4 regions of the Pseudomonas sp. GD03875 genome follow, and region 4 is predicted to be linked to each of the others. Evidence: predicted binding sites of a transcription regulator. Region 4 holds the regulator's gene; each other region holds the start of a gene.
What was found. Region 4 encodes sigma-54, which starts transcription at its own class of promoters, with help from an activator protein. Its sites were predicted from a motif close to ANTGGCATNNANNTTGCTNT; they were not measured.

Region 1: a site for sigma-54 is predicted at 2,283-2,302, ahead of glnA (glutamate--ammonia ligase). Genes of this name have one in related genera too.
Region 2: a site for sigma-54 is predicted at 1,818-1,837, ahead of N5D30_RS05500 (circularly permuted type 2 ATP-grasp protein). Genes of this name have one in related genera too.
Region 3: a site for sigma-54 is predicted at 2,020-2,039, ahead of flgB (flagellar basal body rod protein FlgB). Genes of this name have one in related genera too.

Annotation. Positions count from the first base shown of each region.
Region 1 covers NZ_JAOCCV010000018.1:71,134-75,458, reverse strand. Annotated here, with positions in the region: gene N5D30_RS16525 (hypothetical protein) at 103-510, opposite strand; gene glnA (glutamate--ammonia ligase) at 783-2,186, opposite strand; gene thiI (tRNA uracil 4-sulfurtransferase ThiI) at 2,519-3,976, shown strand; gene typA (translational GTPase TypA) at 4,100-4,325, shown strand, end outside.
Region 2 covers NZ_JAOCCV010000005.1:7,545-11,869, reverse strand. Annotated here, with positions in the region: gene acnB (bifunctional aconitate hydratase 2/2-methylisocitrate dehydratase) at 1-766, opposite strand, end outside; gene N5D30_RS05505 (DUF1289 domain-containing protein) at 1,215-1,691, shown strand; gene N5D30_RS05500 (circularly permuted type 2 ATP-grasp protein) at 1,871-3,280, shown strand; gene N5D30_RS05495 (alpha-E domain-containing protein) at 3,283-4,233, shown strand; gene N5D30_RS05490 (transglutaminase family protein) at 4,230-4,325, shown strand, end outside.
Region 3 covers NZ_JAOCCV010000002.1:203,852-208,176, reverse strand. Annotated here, with positions in the region: gene flgE (flagellar hook protein FlgE) at 1-372, opposite strand, end outside; gene flgD (flagellar hook assembly protein FlgD) at 419-1,090, opposite strand; gene flgC (flagellar basal body rod protein FlgC) at 1,115-1,558, opposite strand; gene flgB (flagellar basal body rod protein FlgB) at 1,573-1,980, opposite strand; gene N5D30_RS02445 (bifunctional 3-(3-hydroxy-phenyl)propionate/3-hydroxycinnamic acid hydroxylase) at 2,316-3,911, shown strand; gene N5D30_RS02440 (TetR/AcrR family transcriptional regulator) at 3,976-4,325, shown strand, end outside.
Region 4 covers NZ_JAOCCV010000034.1:21,071-25,395, reverse strand. Annotated here, with positions in the region: gene N5D30_RS22085 (HPr family phosphocarrier protein) at 1-28, opposite strand, end outside; gene rapZ (RNase adapter RapZ) at 37-894, opposite strand; gene ptsN (PTS IIA-like nitrogen regulatory protein PtsN) at 908-1,372, opposite strand; gene raiA (ribosome-associated translation inhibitor RaiA) at 1,386-1,694, opposite strand; gene N5D30_RS22065 (RNA polymerase factor sigma-54) at 1,851-3,353, opposite strand; gene lptB (LPS export ABC transporter ATP-binding protein) at 3,496-4,221, opposite strand; gene lptA (lipopolysaccharide transport periplasmic protein LptA) at 4,221-4,325, opposite strand, start outside.

The sequences.
Region 1 (4,325 bases), on a different contig from region 4:
TGGCAAGCGCAGCGGCGCTTAACGGGAGCTGCGTCGCACGGCGTGGCAACTATCTGCGCCTGGCGCGTCCGTGTCCGGTCCGGTCGTGCGTGGCCCGTGCGGCTAGTCGGACAGGGCCGCTCGACAGAGGCGCCGCATGTCGCGGTCGTCGATGCCCTCGCACTCCGAAGACGAATGGTTGACCAGCGCACGACACTGGCGGCGCATGTCGCGGTTGTCGATGTCTTCGCATTCGTAGGCATTGCCGCTGCTGACGGCGTTGCAGTGACGGCGGGCGTCGCGGTCGTGGATATCGTCGCAGGTGGTCCGCGGTGTTTCCTCCAGCAGTGCGCGGCAATAGCGCCGGGTATCGCGGTCGTCGATATCGCGGCAATCCCGGCTGTTGCCGCTCTTCACGGCCTCGCAGATGCGCCGCAGGTCGCGGTCGTGAACGTCGTTGCAATTGGTGTTGCCGGCCTGGGCGGGCAGCACCGGGAGGGCGGCGAGCAGGAGCCAGAGGAGATGGCGCATGGGCTGTCCTTGGTGGCTGGTGTTGCCGGTGAGTCTAGCCGATCGGCGCGATAGCGGGCGCTCTCGAGCGGCGCCTCTTCCCGTGACGGGTTGGTGGCGCACTCCTGCTTTCGTGGGGCGCCTGGGCGGCATTCCAATTGGCCGCGACATTCGCGGATAAATCCGCTCCCACAAGGGGTGCAACAACCGACGATCAACGATGACACAGCCATAAAAAAGGCCTCCCGAAGGAGGCCTCTTTCAAGCGGACCGCGGAGGCGGCCGGCGCTGGATCAGACGCTGTAGTACAGGTCGTATTCCAGCGGATGCACGAAGGTGCGCACCTTGATTTCCTCTTCCGATTTCAGCTCGATGTAGGCATCGATGAAGTCGTCGGAGAACACGCCGCCCTTGGTCAGGAACGCGCGGCCCTTGTCCAGCTCTTCCAGGGCCTCTTTCAGGCTGCCGCAGACCTGCGGGATCTCTTTCGCCTCTTCCGGCGGCAGGTCGTACAGGTTCTTGTCGGCGGCATCGCCTGGGTGGATCTTGTTCTGGATGCCGTCCAGGCCGGCCATCAGCAGGGCGGCGAAGGCCAGGTAGGGGTTGGCGGCCGGGTCCGGGAAGCGCGCCTCGATGCGGCGGGCTTTCGGGCTGTTGACGTACGGGATGCGGATCGAGGCGGAACGGTTGCGGGCCGAGTAGGCCAGCATGACCGGGGCTTCGAAGCCCGGGACCAGACGCTTGTAGGAGTTGGTCGACGGGTTGGTGAAGCCGTTCAGCGCCTTGCCGTGCTTGATGATGCCGCCGATGAAGTACAGGGCGGTATCGGACAGGCCGGCATAGCCTTCGCCGGCGAAGGTGTTCTTGCCATCCTTGGAGATGGACATGTGCACGTGCATGCCCGAGCCGTTGTCGCCGTACAGCGGCTTCGGCATGAAGGTCACGGTCTTGCCGTAGGCGTCGGCGACGTTGTGCACGCAGTACTTCAGGGTCTGCACTTCGTCGGCCTTGGCGACCAGGGTGTTGAACTTCACACCGATCTCGTTCTGGCCGGCGGTAGCCACTTCGTGGTGGTGGACTTCCACGACCAGGCCCATTTCTTCCAGGGCGTTGCACATGGCGGTGCGGATTTCGTGGTCGTGGTCGACCGGCGGAACCGGGAAGTAGCCGCCTTTCACGCCCGGACGGTGGCCCTTGTTACCGGACTCGATGTCGGCGTCGGTGTTCCAGGAAGCCTGCTCGGAGAAGATCTTGAACATGGAGCCGGAGATGTCGGACTTGAACTTCACTTCGTCGAAGATGAAGAACTCCGGCTCCGGGCCGACGAACACGGTGTCGCCGATGCCGGTGGACTTCAGGTATTCCTCGGCGCGGCGGGCGATGGCGCGCGGGTCGCGATCGTAGCCCTGCATGGTGCTCGGCTCGATGATGTCGCAGACCAGGATCAGGGTCGGCTCTTCGGTGAACGGGTCCAGCACGGCGGTGCTGTCGTCTGGCAGCAGGATCATGTCGGAGGCTTCGATGCCTTTCCAGCCGGCGATGGAGGAGCCGTCGAACATCTTGCCGAATTCGAAGAAATCGTCGTCGGCGTCGCGTGCCGGCATGGTCACGTGCTGTTGCTTGCCTTTGGTGTCGGTGAAGCGCAGATCAATCCACTTCACGTCGTGTTCTTTAATCAGTTGAAGCGACTTCGACATGGTGTCCTCCAGGTGGATGGGGGTCGGCTGTGCCGGCCTCCCGGAATCGGGGCAAAGCCGGGCGGGATGGTCCGCCAGGCCAGGCTGCCTCACAAGGGAGCAAATTGCATGCCAGTGCCCCGGAATGGGCTGGAGGCCTGAAAGTCAGGGGATGCGCGGCCTGTGGCGATTTTTTGAGCGGTTTTATGCACCGAATGGGTGCCACTAAAATGCTTTGTGCCTCTTTTTGGTGCTGTTTGGCGGCGAATATTGTTTTTGGTCAAAGCTTGAGCAATTTCCGCTATAATCCGCGCCCCTGTTTTTAGGCCCGCCTTCCTGCGCTCGTTTTCCCCATGAAACTCATCGTCAAACCCTTCGCGGAAATCACCATCAAGAGCCGGCCGGTGCGCAAGCAGTTCATCCGCCAGCTGGCGAAGAACATCCGCACGGTGCTGCGCGACCTGGACCCGGCGCTGGACGTGCGAGGGGAGTGGGACAACCTGGACCTGGTCAGCCAGGTGAGCGAGCGCAAGACCCAGCTGGAGATGTTCGAGCGCCTGCGCAGCATGCCGGGCATCGCCCACTTCCTCGAAGTGCACGAATATCCCTACGTGGACTTCGACGACACCTTCGAGAAGTGCCGGGCCCATTTTGGTGCCCAGCTGGCCGGCAAGGTCTTCGCCGTGCGCTGCAAGCGCGCCGGCAACACCCATGACTTCACCTCGATGGAACTCGCCACTCATGTCGGCAGCCGCCTGCGCCGCGAGTGCGGAGCCGCCGGCATCGACCTGAAGAAGCCTGAGGTCGAGGCGCGCTTCGAGGTGCGCTACGACCGCCTGCTGATCGTCCACGCCCAGCACGAGGGCCTCGGCGGCTACCCGCTGGGCTCCATCGAGCAGACCCTGGTGCTGATGAGCGGTGGCTTCGACTCCACCGTCGCTGCTTATCAGATGATGCGTCGCGGCCTGCTCACCCACTTCTGCTTCTTCAACCTCGGTGGCCGTGCCCATGAACTGGGTGTGATGGAAGTGGCCCACCACCTGTGGCAGAAGTTCGGCAGCTCGCACCGCGTGCTGTTCATCAGCGTGCCGTTCGAGGAAGTGGTCGGCGAAATCCTCGGCAAGGTCGACAACAGCCAGATGGGCGTGGTGCTCAAGCGCATGATGCTGCGCGCCGCCAGCTGCATCGCCGCCGAGCTGAACATCGATGCGCTGGTGACCGGCGAGGCGATCAGCCAGGTCTCCAGCCAGACCCTGCCGAACCTCTCGGTGATCGACTCGGTCACCGACACCCTGGTGCTGCGTCCGCTGATCGCCGCGCACAAGCAGGACATCATCGACACCGCCACCGCCATCGGCACCGCCGAGTACGCCAAGAACATGCCCGAGTACTGCGGCGTGATCTCGGTCAACCCGACCACCCGTGCCAAGCCCGGCCGCATCGAGCACGAAGAAACCCATTTCGACATGGCCATCCTCGAGCGCGCCCTGGAGCGCGCGAAGCGCGTGACCGTGGACAAGGTGATCGACGAACTGGGCCAGGACCTGCAGGTCGAGGAAGTGGCCGAGGCCCTGGCCGGGCAGATCGTCATCGACATCCGCCACCCGGACGCCGCCGAGGACGAGCCGCTTGTGCTTGCCGGTATCGAAGTGCAGGCCCTGCCGTTCTACGCGCTGAACAACCGCTTCAAGGAACTGGATGAGAGCCGCCAGTACCTGCTGTATTGCGACAAGGGCGTGATGAGCCGCCTGCACGCCCACCACCTGCTCAGCGAGGGACATGCCAATGTGCGCGTCTACCGCCCGCGCTAGAGCGGCGCGTCGTCTCGCCGAGGTGCGCCGTCGGCGTCCTCCCGACCAGCGCCCTTAATTCCCCGTTCATGCGGGCCGCGTAGAGTGCGCGGCCGACACCGAATCCCTAATCGAGACGACATCGTGATCGAAAAACTGCGCAACATCGCCATCATCGCCCACGTCGACCATGGCAAGACCACCCTGGTGGACAAACTCCTGAAACTGTCCGGCACCCTCGACCGCAAAGAGGCGGAATCCGAGCGCGTGATGGACTCCAACGACCAGGAAAAAGAGCGCGGCATCACCATCCTGGCGAAGAACACCGCCATCAAGTGGAACGGCTACAACATCAACATCGTCGACACCC
Region 2 (4,325 bases), on a different contig from region 4:
ACCACAGTACCGAGTTGGTGGCGGACTTGCGGGAGGAACCGGTACCGACCACGTCACCGACGTAGGCGACCGGGAAGCCCTTGGCCTTCAGCGCTTCCATCTGCTTGATCGGGCCGACGGAGCCCGGCTGGTCCGGGTTGATGCCGTCACGGGCCATCTTCAGCATGGCCAGGGCGTGCAGCGGGATGTCCGGGCGGGACCAGGCGTCCGGCGCCGGCGACAGGTCGTCGGTGTTGGTTTCGCCGGTGACCTTGAACACGGTCAGGGTGACTTTTTCCGGAACGGCGGGGCGGTTGACGAACCACTCGCCATCTGCCCAGGACTGCATCACGGCCTTGGCGTTGGCGTTGCCGGCCTTGGCGCGCTCGGCCACGTCGTGGAAGGCGTCGAACATCAGCAGGGTGTGCTTCAGCTGCTCGGCGGCGACTTCGGCCAGCTCGGCGCTGTCCAGCAGTTCGACCAGGGTGGCGATGTTGTAGCCGCCCTGCATGGTGCCCAGCAGTTCGACGGCGCGTTGCTTGCTGATCAGCGGGGAGCTGGCTTCGCCCTTGGCCACGGCGGACAGGAAGCCGGCCTTGACGTAGGCGGCTTCGTCCACGCCCGGCGGAACACGGTTGGTGATCAGATCAACGAGGAAGGCTTCTTCGCCGGCCGGCGGGTTCTTCAGCAGCTCGACCAGGCCTGCGGTTTGCTCGGCGTTCAGCGGCTGGGGAACGATCCCTTGGGCGGCACGCTCTTCTACGTGTTTGCGATAGGCTTCAAGCACAGTTATTACCCTCATCAGTGGTCGCGGCGGCCCGCAACGCTTATCCAGAAAACCGCCACGCATCGCGCCGCTGCGCTTTTTGGGCGCACTGGCCGGTGAGTCGACGGCTTCAACAAGAAGCTGTTTTCAAAGTTTTACGCCGCAGGACGCGAGAGGGGATGAGGGCGGCGCAGGTTTCGGCGAACCTGCGCCAGACGCGTTCCTGGCGGATCGACTGTGCTCGTGACGCTTTGAAAACAGCTTCCGACGGACATCGGTGCCTAAAAAGGCGGTGCAATTCTACTGGAACGGGCGGCCAAAGTTAAGCGAAACGCCGATCCAATCGGGGTTTTAGACTACCTGTCATCGTCTGGCTGGCAAGTCGACGAAGGTCTGGTCGGTCATGATGACCCTGCCGGGGGTAGCCGCTATCATGGGGCGCCTGTTTCACAGCGCCGTCCTGCCCCGCATGTCCAACCAACGAATCAAGACGCCCTGCGTCGGCCTCTGCTCCACCGTCTACGGCGACCTGGTGTGCCGCGGCTGCAAGCGCTTCCATCACGAGGTGGTGAACTGGAACGCCTACAACGACGACGAGAAGCGCGCCGTGTGGAAGCGCCTCGAGGTGCTGCTGGTGCAGGTGATGCAGGGCAAGGTGGAGATCTTCGACCCGTCGCTGCTGCGCGCGCAGCTGGAGCAGCGCCAGGTGCGCTTCGTGCCCGAGCAGTCCGAATACTGCTGGGCCTACCAGTTGATCGCCCGCGCCTCGCGCCTGATCAGCCGGCTGGAGGCCTACGGCCTGGTGCTGCTGCCCGAGTTCCGCGACTGGGAGCTGCCGGCCCTGCGCGAGGCCATCGACCGCGAATTCTTCCTGCTCTCCGAGGCGCACTACGAGTGCTACATCGCGCCGCGCTTCCTGCGCGAAGGCATGGAAGTGCGCGTCTGAGCGAAGGCTTCGCCGCGCTGCCATGCCATGGGGCGGCCTGCCGCGCCTGGGGCGCAAAATCGCTCCATTTTGGTGCGCAGCGCTTCGCTTGGATTAGCAACTCGTTGATCTGAAAGCATAATTTTTCATGGCACGGGCCTTGCGATGGCACTCCCTGTCCGGGTGACAAGGAGTACGGCATGGCCCGCACCTTCTACGATGAGATGTACGACGCGAGTGGCACGGTCCGCCCGCACTACCGGGAATTCGCCCGCTGGCTGGCGGACACCCCCGACGAGCTCCTGGCCCAGCGCCGGCGGGAAGCCGACCTGCTGTTCCACCGCGCAGGCATCACCTTCACGCTCTACGGCGACGAGCAGGGCACCGAGCGTCTGATCCCCTTCGACACCATTCCGCGCAGCATCCCCGCCAGCGAATGGCGCATCGTCGAGGCTGGCTGCATCCAGCGGGTCAAGGCGCTGAATATGTTCCTCGCCGACCTCTACCACGAGCAGCGCATCCTCAAGGCCGGCATCGTCCCGGCCGAGCAGGTGCTGGCCAACGAGGGCTACCAGCTGGCCATGCAGGGCCTCGACCTGCACCGCGACCTCTACGCCCACATCGCCGGCGTCGATCTGGTGCGCGACGGCGACGGCAGCTTTTACGTGCTGGAGGACAACCTGCGCACGCCCAGCGGCGTCAGCTACATGCTGGAAGACCGCAAGATGATGATGCGCCTGTTCCCCGAGCTGTTCTCGATGCAGCGGGTGGCGCCCATCGACCACTACCCGAGTCTGCTGCTGGACACCCTGAAAAGCTCCAGCCCGATCGACAACCCCAGCGTGGTGGTGCTCACCCCGGGGCGCTTCAACAGCGCCTACTTCGAGCACGCCTTCCTCGCCCGCGAGATGGGTGTGGAGCTGGTGGAGGGCGCCGACCTGTTCGTCCGCGACGACAAGGTGTTCATGCGCACCACCGCCGGCCCGCAGCCGGTGGACGTGATCTACCGGCGCCTGGACGACGCCTTCCTCGACCCGCTGGCCTTCAACCCGGACTCCATGCTCGGCGTGCCCGGCCTGCTGGCCGCCTACCGCAGCGGCAACGTGGTGCTGGCCAACGCGGTCGGCACCGGGGTGGCGGACGACAAGTCGATCTATCCCTACGTCGGCGAAATGATCCGCTTCTACCTGGACGAGGAGCCGATCCTCAAGAACGTGCCCACCTGGCAGTGCCGCAAGCCCGAGGAACTGTCCCACGTGCTGGCCAACCTCTCCGAACTGGTGGTCAAGGAAACCCAGGGCTCCGGCGGCTACGGCATGCTGGTCGGCCCGGCCGCCACCCAGGCCGAGATCGAGGCCTTCCGCGAACGCCTCAAGGCCCGGCCCGAGGCCTACATCGCCCAGCCGACGCTGTGCCTGTCGACCTGCCCGACCTTCGTCGAGAGCGGCGTCGCCCCGCGCCACATCGACCTGCGCCCGTTCGTCCTGTCAGGCCGCGAGACCCGCCTGGTGCCCGGCGGCCTGACCCGCGTGGCCCTGCGCGAGGGCTCGCTGGTGGTCAACTCGTCCCAGGGCGGCGGCACCAAGGACACCTGGGTGGTGGAGGACTGACCATGCTGAGCAGAACCGCCTCCGACCTCTACTGGATGTCGCGCTACCTGGAGCGCGCCGAGAACCTCGCGCGCATGCTCGACGTCAGCTACTCGCTGTCGCTGATGCCCCAGGACGGCCGTGGCGACGGCCTCGACGAACTGGCCCTGCCGCTGCTGATCACCGGCACCCTGGACGACTACCTGGAGCGCCACGGCCAGCTGCACGCCGAGCGCATGCTGCACTTCTTCGCCCTCGACGCGGACAACCCGGCGAGTATCTACTGCTGCCTGCAGGGCGCGCGCAGCAACGCCCACGCCGTGCGCGGGCGGATCACCGCTGACATGTGGGAGAACATCAACGCCACCTGGCTGGAGATGCGCGGCATCGCCGCCGAGGGCCTGGGCCGCTACGGCATCAGCCGCTTCTGCGAGTGGGTCAAGGAGCGTTCCCACCTGTTCCGCGGCGCCACCTTCGGCACCATCATGCGTGGCGAGGCCTACCGCTTCATCCGCCTGGGCACCTTCATCGAGCGCGCCGACAACACCCTGCGCCTGCTCGACGCCCGCTACGAGATGCTCGGCGAGGCCGCCGACGAAGTCAGCGACACCTCGGCCCGCGGCTACTACGAGTGGAGCGCGCTGCTGCGTGCGCTGTCCTCCTTCGAGGCCTTCACCGAGATCTACCGCGGCTCGCCGCGCACTCACAAGATCGCCGAACTGCTGCTGCTGCGCCCCGAAGTGCCGCGTTCCCTGCGCGCCTGCATGGAGGAACTCAACCTGATGCTCGCCGGCCTGCCTGGCGAGAACGGTCGCCCGGCCCAGCGCCTGGCCGCCGAGCTGGACGCGCGCCTGCGCTACACCAGCGTCGGCGAGGTTCTCGACGAGGGCCTGCACACCTGGCTCACCGATTTCATCCTGCTCGTCCGTCAGTTGGGCAGCGCCATCCACACGTCCTATCTGGAGGTCGTATGAGACTCTCGATCCGCCACGACACCACCTACAACTACGACGACCAGGTGCGCGCAAGCATCCAGTACCTGCGCCTGACCCCGCAGGAGAGCGCC
Region 3 (4,325 bases), on a different contig from region 4:
GCCCTGCAGGTTGTAGCCGAAGTTGTCGACGATGAAGCCGTCGCGGTCGGTGCCGAAGTAGCCCGCGCGGGTGTAGCTCAGAGCACCGTTGTTGCTGACCTGGAAGAAGCCGTTGCCGTTGATCGCCAGGTCCAGCGCGTTCTGGGTGTAGTTGATGTTGCCCTGGTTGAACAGCTGGGCGACGTCGCCCAGCAGCACGCCGCTGCCCTGCGGGTTCTTGCCGGTACCGAGCATCGACGCCGCGTAGACGTCGGCGAACTCGGCGCGGGACTGCTTGAAGCCCGCGGTGCCGGCGTTGGCGATGTTGTTGCCGGTGACGTTGAGGTCCTTGGTGGCTGCCCGCAGACCGCTAAGACCGATATTGAAAGCCATGGATGTGCTCCTTTGCCGTTACTGCCGGCGCTTACAGCCTGGGGGGTTATTGACCGATTGTCTGGACCTGGGACAGCGGCACCGCGCCGATGCCCGCCAAGTTGAGCCTCATTTCGCTGCCGTTCTGACCGAGCACGACGCTGTCGACGTTGGCCGGCAGCAGGGTGTAGAGCCCCTTGGTGCCTTCGGGGTAGGTGGCCTGGGCCTCGAACTTGTAGGTGCCGGGCGGCATGAGATCGCCGTTTGAGTCCTTGCCGTCCCACATGAAGCTCACGTTGCCTGCCGCCTGCTGGCCGAGATTGACGCGGCTCACCGCCTTGCCGGCGCTGTCGTAGACGTTGACGTAGACGTTGCTGCTGCTGACCGGCAGGACCAGGCTGGCCTTGAAGGTCTCGCTGGTGTCGACCACTGCCTTGTCGGACGGCACGATCACCTTGCGCCCGACCAGGGACGAGGCCTGCAGGGCCTGCGAGGACTGATAGCCGGACAACAGGGAGCCCATGCTGGTATTGAGCTTCTCGATACCCTCGACCTGGCTGAACTGCGCGAGCTGGGCGATGAACTCGCCGTTCTCCTGCGGCTCCAGCGGGTTCTGGTTGTTCAACTGGGCCACCAGCAGCTCGAGAAATTCATTCTTGCCGAGATCCTTGCTCTGCTTGGTTTCCTGCTTGATCTGGTACTGGTCCAGTACCGAACTGGCGCCGCTTACACTGCTCATCCCTTCAACTCCTCGCTAACCGGATCACTGGCCCAGGGTCAGTACGCGCTGCATCATCTGCTTGGCGGTGTTCATCATTTCCACGTTGGTCTGGAAGGCACGACTGGCGGAAATCATGTCGGCCATCTCCTCGACCACGTTGACGTTCGGGTAGTACACGTAGCCCTTCTCGTCAGCCGCCGGGTGGTTGGGCTCGTAGCGGGGCATCAGGCTGCTCTGGTCTTCCACCACGCCCAGCACCTGCACGCCACGACCAGGCTGGTCCTGGTCGGCGAACAGCGAGCCGCGGTCGCCGTCCATGGTCGACTCGAACACGGTGGCAAACACCGGGTGGCGCGCGCGGTAGGTCTGGTCGATGCTCGACGAAACGGTCTCGGCGTTGGCGATGTTGCTGGAAATGGTGTTCAGGCGAGTGCTCTGGGCGCTCATGCCGGTACCGGCGATGTTGAAGACACTGGAGAGTGACATGACTGGGATCTCCCTTATTCGCCGCGCAGGGCGCCGACAAGACCTTTGAATTTGCTGTTGAGCAGGGTGAAGCTGGCCTGGAACTGCACCGCGTTCTCGGCGTAGTTGGCCTGCTCCTGCTGCATGTCGACGCTGTTCTGGTCGATGGACGGATGGAACGGCGTGCGGTAGCGCAGCGCCGGGTCGGCCAGCTGGATACCTTCGCTGGCGATGTGGCGGCTGTCGGTGCGGCTCATCTCGAACTGCTTGCCGCTCTGCTTCTCGCTCTGCTCCGCGAGCACGGCGGAGAAGTCCAGATCACGGGCCTTGTAATGCGGCGTGTCGGCATTGGCGATGTTGTTGGCCAGAACCTCGGCGCGTTGCGCGCGGAAGCCCAGGGCCGTTTCGTGAATGCCGAGTGCGTTTGCGAAGCTGATGCTCATGATCGGTAACCTCTGCCGTGTGGGCGTCGTGCCAGACATTTAGCAAAGGCTGTGCCATTTATATTAAGTGTTATTTTTCAATAACTTAAAAAATAAATTCGATCATCGAGAGCGGCAAGCGGCAAAGCTTTTCCGCTCCTGCCAAGGCAAGCGGCAAAGCCGTCAGGCCGATTGCCGCCCCTTAAAACTAAACGGGAGGCTTATTCCTGACGCCGGCCACCCCTTCCGCTACACACCGACATTATCTGATAAAAAATTCAATATTGAAGAATTTATCAATTTTAAATAATCTGCATGTTGCCCTGACTTTCACAACAACAAGGGATCGACACGACATGCACAACAACAAGAAAAGCCCTGCCCTACCCGAAACAGTGGATGTGCTGGTGATAGGCAACGGCCCGGTCGGCGCCACACTGGCCGCCCTGCTCGGTCGTTACGGCGTACAAACCTTGGTGATCGACAAGATCCACGACATCCTGCTGATGCCACGCGCCATCGCCCTCGACAACGAAGCCTTGCGTATCCTGCAACTGGCGGGTCTGGCCGAAGGTGCCTTCGAGAAGATCGTCATTCCCGAAGTACGCATGCACTGCCCCATTGTCGGCCAGTTCGGCCGCGCCAATACCAGTGGCAGCCTCGATGGCCACCCCAAGCTGGTGACCTTCTACCAGCCGGATCTGGAACGCTCGATGCGCGAGCAGCAGCGGCGCTTCGACAACGTCATCAGCCTGGGCGGTTTCGAGCTGGAAAACCTGCATCAGGACGCCGATGGCGTCCTTGCTTCCCTGCGAGCCGAGGACGGCAGCCAGCGGCAGGTGCACGCGCGCTACCTGATCGGCGCCGATGGTGCCAGCTCGCGGGTGCGCAGCCTGATCGGACAGGATTTCGAGGGCCAGACCTACAGCGAGGACTGGCTGATCGTCGACGCCGCCGAGCGCGAGATGCAGGCCATCGACCATGTCGAGTTTCTCTGCGATCACCGCCGCCCTACTCCGCACATGCCAGCCCCCGGCGGGCGCGAGCGCTGGGAGTTCATGCTGCATGCCGGCGAGAGCCGAGAGCAGATGGAAAGCGACGAGCGCATCGCCGAACTACTGCATAAATGGATCGAGCCCGGCCAACTGAAGATCGAGCGCAAGGCGGTATATCGCTTCCACGCACGCTGCTGCGACAGCTTCCAGAAGGGCCGGGTGTTTCTGGTCGGTGATGCCGCGCACATAACCCCGCCCTTCGTCGGTCAGGGCCTGGTAGCCGGCCTGCGCGATGCGGCCAATCTGGCCTGGAAGCTGGCCTGGGTGCTGAGCGGCCAGGCCGATGCCAGGATTCTCGACAGCTACGATCAGGAGCGCCGCCCACATGCCCGCGAGATGATCGCGCTGGCCAAACTGATGGGCCGCATGGTGATGCCAAGCAACGCACCGATGGCGCTGCTGGTCCACGGTCTGATGCGCGCGTTGCGCCTGGTGCCGCCATTGCGGCGGCAATTCGAGGAGCTGGAAATAAAGCCGAAGAACAACTTCAAGCGCGGCCTGTTTGCACGACGCGCCTGGGGTCGCCGCCTACGTCGCGGAGGCCTGTTCCCGCAGGGACTGGTGCGCGCGGCCAACGGCAGCATCGGCCTCAGCGACGATGCCCTGGGAGATCGCCTAACCTTGGTCGGATTCGGTATCGATCCGCGTGAGCAGTTGGATCAAACCGCCCAACAGCAATGGGAACGCTGTGGCGGTGGATATCTGCAGGTAGGCCTGCATGGTCAGAAGCCTGGCGCCTCGACGCCTTTCGTCGAGGACATCGGCCAGACGCTACTCGGCTGCACCTCCGAACGCTCGCTGGCGGTGATCCGCCCGGATCGCATCGTCATGCATGAGGGGCCCCACGCCCGAGCTAACCAGATGGTGCGCGAAAGTCTGGCCCTGCTTGGCCACTGAACGCAGATGCCCCAATGCCGGTGCTTCCACTATCATCGGGGTCGATTCCTCAGCGAGTATCCCAATGAGCAAGACCGCTACCCCCGACGCGCCCCTGACACGCGGTCACAAGAAGCGCGAACGTACCCGCCAGGGTCTGATCGACGCGGCGTTGCGCCTGTTCGCGCGCAAGGAGGTCGGCGAGGTCGCGTTGCTGGAAGTGGCCAGCGAGGCGGAGGTCGCCAGCGGCACCATCTACAACTATTTCCGCACCCGCGACGAAGTGGTCGAGGCCGTCGGCATCGCCCTGGCCGATGAGTTCTCCGAAGCCATCGAGCTGCTCAATGCCCATGTCGATAGCGGCGCCCGCCGGTTGAGCATCGGCGTACGCATGTTCATCCGCCGCGCCATGGCCGATCCGGACTGGGCCAGCGC
Region 4 (4,325 bases):
TGACGATGGTGATCTCGCGGGTGGGCATCGCAGTCCTTAGCCGAGGTCGCGGTGGCGGACCTGGACGTTCTTCAATACGGGTTTCAGGGCTTCGCCCAGGCGGTTGGCCAGGTACACAGAGCGATGGTGGCCGCCGGTGCAGCCGATGGCAATGGTCACGTAGGATCGGTTGCTGGCGGCGAAGCGTGGCAGCCACTTGTGCAGGTAGGCGTGGATGTCCTGGTACATCTCTTCCACGTCCGGCTGTGCCGCGAGGTACTCGGCCACCGGCGCCTCCAGGCCGGACATGTCGCGCAGGTCCGGTTTCCAGTAGGGATTGGGCAGGCACCTGACGTCGAACACCAGGTCGGCATCGACCGGCATGCCGCGCTTGAAGCCGAACGATTCGACCAGGAACGCGGTACCCGGTTCCGGCTTGTTCAGCAGGCGCAGCTTGATGGTGTCGCGCAGCTGGTAGAGGTTCAGGTGGGTGGTGTCGATCTTCAGGTCGGCGAGGTCGATGATCGGCTGCAGCAGCTGGGTTTCGTCGCGGATGGCTTCGGCCAGGGCGCGCTTCTCGTTGGTCAGCGGGTGGCGCCGGCGGGTCTCGGAGAAGCGCTTGAGCAGGGTTTCCTCGTCGGCGTCGAGATACAGCACGTCACACTGGATATGACGGCCACGTACCTCGTCGAGCAGCTCCGGGAAGCGCTTGAGCTGGCTGGGCAGGTTGCGCGCATCGACCGACACGGCAACCTGCGGGTGCAGCAGCTCGGTCTGCAGCAGGGAACGTTCCGCCAGGTCAGGCAGGAGCCCGGCAGGCAGGTTGTCGATGCAGTAGAAACCGTTGTCTTCCAGTACGTCGAGGGCGGTGCTCTTGCCCGAGCCGGAACGCCCGCTGACGATGATCAGACGCATGCCGCCCCCCTGTTCAAAGGCCGTTCTGTACGTCGACCACGACCTGGTACAGATCCTCGTTGCTCTGCGCCTGGCGCAGGCGCTCGCGCACCTCGGCACGGTCCAGCATGCTGGCGATCTGGCGCAGCAGTTCGAGGTGCTCGTCGGTCGCCGCCTCCGGCACCAGCAGGACGAACAGCAGGTCCACCGGCGCGCCGTCGATGGCGTCGAAGTCCACGGCCGCTTCCAGGTGCAGCACGGCGCTGATCGGCGCATTGCAGCCGGCCAGGCGGCAGTGGGGAATGGCGATGCCGTTGCCGAAGCCGGTGGAGCCGAGCTTCTCGCGGGCGATCAGGTTTTCGAAGATGTCCTGGGCATCCAGATCGGGCAGATCACGGGCGACCAGATTGGCAATCTGTTCGAGTACACGCTTCTTGCTGCCTCCCGGCACGTTCACGGGGGAACGTGCGGGAGTCAGGATGGTTTCGAGTCGGATCATGGAGGGGGAGGTATCAGCGTGCGGTGGCGCCCTGCAGGCGGCCCAGCTGCTTTTCCTTGTGCTTGATCAGTTGGCGGTCGAGTTTGTCGGTCAGCAGGTCGATGGCGGCGTACATGTCTTCGTGCTCGGCGTTGGCGACCACCTCACCGCCGGCAATGTGCAGGGTCGCTTCGATCTTCTGCTTCAGCTTCTCGACCTCCATGATGACCTGCACATTGGTGATCTTGTCGAAATGGCGCTCCAGCCGGCCCAACTTCTCGCCGACATAGTCACGCAGGGCGTCTGTCACATCCAGTTGATGTCCACTGATGTTGACTTGCATAACGCATCTCCTTGTTGCCTTGTGTAAGAGACAGGCTATCGGGCCTGCCGCCGTAACACGCTGGCTGGGAGGGTGCTGCACTGCTGGCCGTGGTTTCCCCGTGGCAGGGTATCCGGCGCTCGATACGGTGTGCAGAAACCTTCCGCTCAGGGCCGCTTACATCAGTCGCTTGCGTTCGCTGGACGGCGCTATGCCGAGGGACTCACGGTACTTGGCGACGGTGCGGCGGGCTACCTGAATGCCCTGTGCCTCCAGTAAACCAGCGATCTTGCTGTCACTCAACGGCTTTTTCGCGTTTTCCGCGGCCACCAGTTTCTTGATGATGGCGCGGATCGCGGTGGACGAGCATTCGCCGCCCTCGGAGGTGCTGACATGGCTGGAGAAGAAGTACTTCAGCTCGTAGATGCCGCGCGGGGTGTGCATGAATTTCTGCGTGGTGACCCGCGAGATGGTCGACTCGTGCATGCCCACCGCCTCGGCGATGTCATGCAGCACCAGGGGCTTCATGGCCTCGTCGCCGTATTCGAGGAAGCCGCGCTGGTGCTCGACGATCTGCGTCGCCACCTTCATCAGCGTCTCGTTGCGGCTCTGCAGGCTCTTGATGAACCAGCGCGCCTCCTGCAGCTGGTTGCGCATGAAGGTGTTGTCCGCGCTGGAGTCGGCGCGGCGGACGAAGCCGGCGTACTGCGGGTTGACCCGCAGGCGCGGCACGGCTTCCTGGTTCAGTTCGACCAGCCAGCGTTCGTTGTGCTTGCGCACGATCACGTCCGGCACCACGTATTCCGGCTCGCCGGCCTCGATCTGCGATCCGGGGCGCGGGTTGAGGCTCTGGATCAGTTCGATCACCTGGCGCAGCTCGTCTTCCTTGAGCTTCAGGCGGCGCATCAGCTGGCTGTAGTCGCGGCTGCCGAGCACATCGAGGTGCTCGCCGGCCAGGCGCTGGGCCTCGCTCAGCCAGGGTGTGCCGGCCGGCAGCTGGCGCAGTTGCAGCAGCAGGCATTCGCGCAGGTCGCGGGCGCCGATGCCGGCCGGCTCGAAATGCTGGATGCGATGCAGGACGGCTTCGACCTCGTCGGCCTCGATCTCCAGTTCGGGATCGAAGGACTCGACGATCTCGTCGATGGACTCTTCCAGGTAACCCTGGTTGTTGATGCAGTCGATGATGGTGACGCCGATCAGCTTGTCGGTATCGGACATCGGCACCAGGTTGAGCTGCCACAGCAGATGGCTCTGCAGGCTCTCGCCGGCCGACGTGCGCGTGGTGAAGTCCCACTCGTCGTCATCGTTGCTCGGCAGGCTGCTGGCGCTGGTCTGGTAGACGTCTTCCCAGGCGGTGTCGACGGGCAGCTCGCTGGGGATGCGGTCATGCCACTCACCGTCCTCGGCGCTCTCGCTGTTGTTCACCGCGACGGTGCTGTCCTGGAAGCTGGAGCTGTCCTGTTGGGCCGGGCCTGCCTGTTCGGCGGCGTCGGCCATGGGATCGGAGTTATCGAAGTCTTCGCCGTCTTCCTGGCGCTCCAGCATGGGGTTGGATTCCAGCGCTTCCTGGATTTCCTGCTGCAGGTCCAGGGTGGAAAGCTGGAGGAGGCGGATGGCCTGTTGCAGCTGCGGGGTCATCGTCAGCTGCTGGCCCATCTTGAGGACTAGCGACGGTTTCATGGTGTGGGGCTGGGTACCTTGTTCACTTGCCGGCGCGGGGCGCCATCCAACTGCGAGGCGGCGGGCCGCCCCAGGAAGCAAATTATATGCCTGACCTTGAATGATTCCAGCCGTTTGCGCAAGTCCCGCACGCGGGAGGGGCTCAGAGGCGGAATTCGTGGCCCAGGTAGACTTCCTTGACCAGTTGATTGGCGAGGATGGTCTCGGCGTCGCCTTCGGCGATCAACTGGCCGTCGTTGACAATGTAGGCGGTCTCGCAGATGTCCAGGGTCTCGCGCACGTTGTGATCGGTGATCAGTACGCCGATGCCCTTGGCCTTCAGGTGATGGATGATCTGCTTGATGTCACCCACCGAGATCGGGTCCACGCCGGCGAAGGGTTCGTCGAGCAGGATGAACTTCGGCTCGGTGGCCAGGGCGCGGGCGATCTCCACGCGGCGACGCTCGCCGCCGGACAGGCTCATGCCGAGGCTGTCGCGGATGTGGTTGATGTGGAACTCCTGCAGCAGGGCTTCCAGGGCGCTCTGGCGGCCGGCGCGGTCGAGATCCTTGCGGGTCTCGAGGATCGCCATGATGTTGTCGGCCACGCTCAGCTTGCGGAAGATCGAGGCTTCCTGCGGCAGGTAGCCGATGCCGGAGCGCGCGCGGCCGTGCATGGGCTGGTGGCTGATGTCGTCGCTGTCGATCAGCACGCGGCCCTGATCGGCCTGGACCAGGCCGACGATCATGTAGAAGCAGGTGGTCTTGCCGGCGCCGTTGGGGCCGAGCAGGCCGACGATTTGCCCGCTGTCGATGGACAGGCTGACGTCGCGGACCACCTGGCGGCCCTTGTAGCTCTTGGCCAGGTGCTGGGCTTTGAGGGTCGCCATTACTGCGCCTGCTCCGGCTGGCCGTTCTTCTTGCGCGGCTGCAGGATCATGTCGATGCGCGGGCGCGGCACCGATACGCTGCTGCCCGTGGCGCGGCCGGCGTT